Regions from separate parts of the Oceanimonas doudoroffii genome, predicted to be linked through region 1. Evidence: predicted binding sites of a transcription regulator. Region 1 holds the regulator's gene; the other holds the start of a gene.
The links. The regulator LexA, encoded in region 1, represses DNA repair genes until DNA is damaged. The targets are predictions, from matches to a motif close to ANCTGTNTNNNNANACAGNT.
Positions count from the first base shown of each region.

Region 2: a site for LexA is predicted at 1,571-1,590, ahead of B6S08_RS00930 (DUF4250 domain-containing protein). Genes of this name have one in related genera too.

Region 1 covers NZ_NBIM01000003.1:30,298-33,706, forward strand. Annotated here, with positions in the region: gene coxB (cytochrome c oxidase subunit II) at 1-782, opposite strand, end outside; gene lexA (transcriptional repressor LexA) at 987-1,601, opposite strand; gene ubiA (4-hydroxybenzoate octaprenyltransferase) at 1,680-2,552, opposite strand; gene B6S08_RS11065 (chorismate--pyruvate lyase family protein) at 2,549-3,136, opposite strand; gene B6S08_RS11070 (flagellar basal body-associated FliL family protein) at 3,252-3,409, shown strand, end outside.
Region 2 covers NZ_NBIM01000001.1:202,734-206,142, reverse strand. Annotated here, with positions in the region: gene B6S08_RS00935 (FAD-binding oxidoreductase) at 1-1,041, shown strand, start outside; gene B6S08_RS00930 (DUF4250 domain-containing protein) at 1,269-1,472, opposite strand; gene B6S08_RS00925 (cell division inhibitor) at 1,613-2,005, shown strand; gene hemH (ferrochelatase) at 2,164-3,132, opposite strand; gene adk (adenylate kinase) at 3,201-3,409, opposite strand, start outside.

The DNA.
Region 1 (3,409 bases):
TCGGCCCTGACCTGAGCCAGCCAGCCATCAAATTCCTCGGGTGAGCGGGCATCCACAACGATGGGCATAAAGCCGTGATCCTTGCCACACAGCTCGGCGCACTGACCCCGGTACAGGCCGGGCTCGTTAATGCGGGTCCAGGCCTCGTTGATAAAGCCGGGCACGGCGTCCTTTTTCACCGCAAAGGCCGGCACCCACCAGGAGTGAATGACGTCGTCGGAGGTGATCAGGAAACGCACCTTGCGATCCGTGGGCAGCACCAGGGGATAATCCACCTCCAGCAGGTAGTTGTCTCCCTTGGTCACCGTGCCAGCAATCTGCTGGGGCATGGTGGCCAGCAGGCTGAAAAATTCGACGTCTTCGTCGAAGTAGCGGTAATGCCACTTCCACTGAGAGCCGGTGACCTGCACGGTGAGATCGGGTTCGGACGCGTCTTCCATCGCCACCAGGGTTTTGGTGGCGGGAATGGCCATGGCCACCAGAATGAGAAAGGGAATAATGGTCCAGAGGATCTCGACCTTGGTGCTTTCGTGAAACTGGGCGGCCTTGGCCCCTTTTGACTTGCGATGGTGAATAATGGCCCAGAACATGACCCCGAACACCACCAAGCCGATAACGGCACAGATAATGAGGATGGTCATGTGCAGGCCGTAAACCTGCTGGCTGATTTCGGTGACCCCTTCGGTCATGTTAAGACGGGTCTGCGCCCGCGTAGGCAGGCAGACCAGCAAGGACAATAGCAACAGCAGAATCGGCTTCACGCGCACCCCCAATCGTTTCATCCTGTCACCCGGAGTACTCAAGTCTGGAATGAATGTGTGCCGAACGACTACATCCCTTAGGCTCGGCTGACTCTAAGTAAAGCAGCACTCAAGGAAATGTAAAATATAAAGATTTTAGGACTGAGGATGGGGGAATAGGGGCTGTAACGGGCCTGAGTGAAGAAAGGACCGGCAGGCAGGGGCCTGCCGGTTGAAACGACGACGTTAGAAATCACCGTTGCGGATCACGCCCACGGCCAGGCCTTCAATGGTGAGCTCCTGGCTGCGCAGATCCACTTCAATGGGCGAGAGCTCTTCGTTTTCCGGGATCAGGCTGACCTTGCTGCCCGTGCGCTGAAAGCGCTTGACGGTCACTTCGTCGTCGAGCCGGGCCACCACCACCTGGCCGTTGCGAACCTCCTGGGTTTTGTGCACCGCCAACAGGTCGCCGTCCATGATGCCGATGTTCTTCATGCTCATGCCCTGCACCCGCAACAGAAAGTCGGCAGAGGGGTGGAACAAGCCGGGATCAAGCCGGTAATGGCTCTCGATGTGCTGTTGCGCCAATATGGGTTCACCGGCGGCCACCCGGCCCACCAGCGGCAGGCCCTGTTCTTCTTCCGCCTCTTCCCCGGCCAGGCGAATGCCCCGGGAAGTGCCGGGCATGATTTCAATCACGCCCTTCTTGGCCAGCGCCTTGAGGTGCTCTTCCGCCGCATTGGCGGACTTGAACCCCAGCACCTTGGCAATTTCCACCCGGGTGGGCGGCATGCCGGTTTGCTGAATGTGTTCCTTGATAATGTCCAGCACCTGCGACTGGCGGGGAGTAAGGGCCTTCATGATGAAACCTGTCTGTTTATACAGTTAACTGTCAGTATATCCAGTAATGAGTCCAGAGCAAGCCCCAAAGCCTTCCACTTACCACAGCGCCAGCACCAGGCCGGCGAACACCGCCATGCCGGCGTAGTTGTTGTTGAGAAAGGCGCGAAAGCAGGGCATGCGCTCCCGATCGCGAATCAAACGCTGCTGATACACAAACAGGCCGGCGGCCGCCAGCAGGCCCCAGTAAAAGGGGGCGGCCAGTTCAAACGCTCGGCCCGCCGCCACCAGCAGCAACAGGGTAGCCAGTTGCAGCAGGCCCACAATCAGCTTGTCACGCCGGCCAAACAGAATGGCGGTGGACTTGACGCCGATTCTGAGGTCGTCGTCCCGATCCACCATGGCATACATGGTGTCGTAGGCCACGGTCCAGGTCAGGTTAGCGGCAAACAGCAACCAGAGGCCGGCGGGCAGGCTGTTGCTCTGGGCGGCAAAGGCCATGGGAATGGCCCAGGAAAACGCGATGCCGAGAAACAGCTGAGGCAGGTTGGTAAAGCGCTTCATAAAGGGATAGAGCGCCGCCCAGAACAGACCCGCAAAGGCCAGGCCAATGGTAAAGGCATTGGTGGTCAGCACCAGCACAAAGGAAATGCCCACCAGCAGGGCAAAAAAGCCCAGCGCCTGGCGCTCGGTGAGTTCACCGGCGGGCAGCGGCCGGGCCTGGGTGCGCTTGACATGACCGTCGATATGGCGGTCGGCGTAGTCGTTGATCACACAGCCGGCGGAGCGCATGGAAAACACCCCGGCCACGAACACCAGCAGCAGCCAGGGTGACGGTAACCCGTCGGCGGCAATCCACAGTGCCCACAGGGTGGGCCACAGCAGCAGCAGGGTGCCAATGGGCTTGTCGAGCCGGGCCAGGGCCATGTAGGCGCGCCAGCGCGGTCGGGAAGGAGAAGTCAGGGTGGTCATGAGGTCGTGTCCTGCATTGTGTCCTGATAGAGAGCCGAAGCCGGCAAAAAGAGTTCGGTCACCAGCACTCGGGCGGCGCCGGTGCTGAGGGTGGAGCGGCGCGCCCAGGGCGCAGGGGCAAAGCCGGCGTTCAGCCCGGTACGCTCGGCCAGTCGCCGATATTCAGTAGCATTCAGGCGCGCGAACTCAAAGGGCGTGCGCTCCAGATCCGGCGCCTCGAACATCAGCTCACCCAGCGCCCGGGAGCCCAGCCCGGCCAGCGCCGGCAGCGCCCGTTGCGTGGCGGAAGAATAGAGCGAGCTGGCATAGACCCAGGGCCGGCCGTCACAGCACAGCAATACCTCTCGACAAAAGGCCTGGTCACAGCCGAGCAGTTCCGCCTGGGTCGGTGTGAGCGACCGCAGGCTGGCATCGCTCAACAGCTGCACCTCAAACTGCCGGCAGTGCCGGCGCAATAGCCGGGTCAGTGAGCCGGTGTCATGCAGCCAGGCATTCAGCACCGGCGCAGCCGGCGTTTCGCTTCCCCAGCGCCAGAGGTGATCGGCGCTGGGGGCCGTGTTTTGTTCATCAAACAACAAAGACATACAATTGCTTTCTGGTCCTGCTCCGGTCACAGCCCGGCCTCACCGGGCACCCGCCGATTGACTTGGCCGGCAAATATTTAAACAATGCCCGCTCGCTTACTCGTCGGAGACTCATATGTTTCGGTTTGTTGCCCTCTGCCTGCTGCTGGTCAGCGCAGGCCCGCTCAGCGCCCAGGATGAACCGGCGGCGCCTGCCGGGCCCATATACTACACCATGACACCGGACATTATTACCAACTACCAGAACTCAGGACAAAACCTGGGCTATGTGCG
Region 2 (3,409 bases), on a different contig from region 1:
TGTGTGCGCGTGATTCAGGAAACCTGGGACGTGCGTACCTTCTGCTTCACCGCCGAAAGCCCGCTGCTGTTTTTCTTCAAACCCGGCCAGTTTGTTACCCTGGAGCTGGAAATTGACGAGCAGACGGTGATGCGCAGCTACACCATCGCTTCTTCGCCCTCGGTGCCCTACAGTTTTTCCATTACCGTCAAACGAGTGCCCGGCGGCGTGGTGTCCAACTGGCTGCACGACAACCTCAAGGAAGGCGACGCCCTGGCGGTGCACGGCCCGGTGGGCAATTTCAACTGCATCGACTTTCCCAACGACAAGGTACTGCTGCTTTCCGGCGGCGTGGGCATCACCCCGGTGATGTCGATGATGCGCTGGTGGTTCGACACCAACGCCGATGTCGATATTCAATTTGTGCACAGCGCCCGCACACCCAAGGATCTGGTGTTCTACCGAGAGCTGCAGCACATGGACTCGCGGCTGAATAATATTCAGCTGAGCCTGATCTGCGAACGCACCGACATTGGTGAGACCTGGAGTGGCTATCGCGGCTTTCTGAACAGCGCCATGCTCAGCCAGATCTCCCCCGACTTTATGGAGCGGGAAGTGTTCTGCTGCGGCCCCACCCCCTACATGAAGGCGGTGCGCAACCTGCTGCAGCAGGCCGGTTTCGACATGGATCGTTACCACGAGGAAAGCTTTGGCGCCACGCCGGTGGAAGTGATTGAAGACGTGGAGCTGCTGGCCCAGGAGGCCTCGGATCTGGCCGAAGAGATGGAGCGCACCGAAGAGCGTTTGACCATTTCCTTCCTCGACAGCGACCTGCAGGTGGACATTCTGCCCGGCGAAACCCTGCACAGCGCCGCCGCCCAGGCCGGCCTGCACATTCCCAAGGCCTGCGGCATGGGCATTTGCGGCACCTGCAAGGTCAAGGTGCTCAAGGGAGAAGTGGCCATGGAGCACAACGGCGGCATTACCGATGAAGACATCGACGAGGGTTACGTGCTGAGTTGCTGCAGCGTGCCCAGCGGCAACGTGGAAGTGGAATACTGAGTACTACTGAGAGGTTGTAGGGGGGGCTTACAGGTCCAACCATTTTGCCCGAGCCGACAGTCCGGCCCGGGCTTTTTTGCGTGCCGGCCGCCGAGAAGAACGACAGGCGCCGCTTCGGTCGGCGCGTTATCAAACAAGTTAACGGTCTGCTGTGCACTCCCTGCCCAACGGCAGTAACGGCGACAACAGACCCTGCAGTCTGGCTCCCTTGTGAAATGTCGGTGTAATCAGCGCGTCGAGGCGGCCCTGAACTGGTTGCTGTGGCTGTCGTAGCGGTAACCAATTTGCGCCATGCGCGCACTCAGCCAGCCGCCGTCCAGTTCGTAACGGGCCAGCAGCGCCTCCAGGCTGTCGCACTCGATGCGCAGTTTTTCATTGAGAATGCTCAGCACCATGTGAATGTCCATTCGTTCCAGTTGCGTTCTGTCCATTTCGCCCTCCTGTCGGTAACCGACCGGCTTGGCAGCCGGCATGATCGAAATACTGTAAATTTAACCAGTTAAATATTGACCAAACCGCCCCGAGTGAATACTGTATGTATAAACAGTAAAACAACAGGCAGGGCCGATCCATGATGAACCTTTCGTTAATCCGCAAGCAGGCATTGATCCCATCGCAGCAGGCGCTGCCCCACTGTCATTCCGCCGCGCTCAACACGGCACCGCAACCCGAGGTGCTCACTCGGCTGGCGGCCCTGAGCCACGGCAACGGCGGCTGGATCCTGGTGGCCAATGCCCCCACCCGCTTGTGCCGTCAACGCCTTGCCGCCGCCGGCATCAACCCGGCCCGCGTGCTGGACGCCCAGCGGCTTACCCCACAGCAACTGCAGCGAGCGCTGGCCAGCCCGACCATTGCCGCCGTGGTGTGCTGGCAACAGCAAGATGAAACCTTTTTGCACCAGCGGCAAGCCGATGCGCGCCTTTTTGTGATCGGACCGGCAGTGCCGGGCAACCCGCTGCACTGAGCGCCATTCACCCTGTAACGAACAATAAAAAACCGGCGCTGCCGAGGGCAGCGCCGGTTTTTTATTTATGGGATTGACGCCTTTCAAGGGCCGTAGGTTGAAATGAGCGAAGCGAATTCCAACCTACCAGCCAATCAAGCGACCGATATGGAGTGAGATCACACCAGCTCGCGGCAGACCAGATCCACCAGCATGCGAATATGGGCGGGGTTGTCGTTCAGGGCGGGAATATAGCGATACTGCTCGCCCCCGGCCTTGATGAACAGCTCCTGGTTTTGCTCGGCGATCTCTTCCAGGGTTTCCAGGCAGTCGGCAGAAAAGGCCGGGCAGATCACGTCCAGCTTTTTCACCCCTTCCTTTGGCAGCGCCTTCATGGTTTCGTCGGTATAGGGCTTGAGCCACTCTTCCCGGCCAAAACGCGACTGAAAGGTGGTGCGCCACTGATGCGGCTCCAGCCCCAACTCTTCCGCCAGCAGTTCGGAAGTGCGATGGCACTGCTGACCGTAAGGGTCGCCCTGGTTTTCAAAGCGCTTGGGAATGCCGTGGTAAGAGAGCAGCAACAGGTCGCCCCGGCCGTGCTCCTGCCAGTGGGCCCGCACCGAGTCGGCCAGGGCGCCGATGTAGCCACTGAAGTCGTGATAGTTATGCACAAACCGCAAGGCCGGCACCAGCCGCTCCTTCTTCATTAATCTGGCCCAGCTGTCAAACACCGAGGCGGTGGTGCTGACGGAGTACTGCGGATACAGCGGCAGCACAATGACCCGGTCTACGCCCTGCTCCTTGAGCTGCTGCCAGGCCGAGGCAATGGACGGCTCGCCATAGCTCATGCCCAGCGCCACCGGCACGTCTATGCCTTCATCCTGCAGCGCCTTTTGCAATGCCGCCTGCTGACGACGACTGACCACCATCAGCGGCGAGCCTTCCGGCCACCAGATGGATTGATAGAGTTTGGCCACCTTGGGCGAACGAAACGGCAGAATAATGCCATGAAGCAACGGACACCACAGCGAGCGGGGCAAGTCCACCACCCGGTAGTCGTGCAGAAACTGACTGAGAAAGGCCTTTACCGCCGCCGAGGTGGGGGCGGAAGGCGTACCCAGGTTGACCAGTAAAACGCCTGTTTTCACCTTGTTACCTGCCTTTTACCAACAACAAAAAGCCGGACCTTCACAGGCCCGGCTTGAACCATACCGGCTTAAGCCAGAATGCTGGTCAGCTCCCGGCTGACCGCTTCCACCGACTGGGTGCCATCCACCTTGTGGTGCTGGGTGTGGCCGGCTTCGGCTTCCTGCTTGTAGTAATCGATCAGCGGAGCGGTTTGCTCGTGATACACGGCCAGACGCTTGCGCACGGTGCTTTCTTCGTCGTCGGCGCGGATCACCAGCTCTTCACCGGTCACGTCGT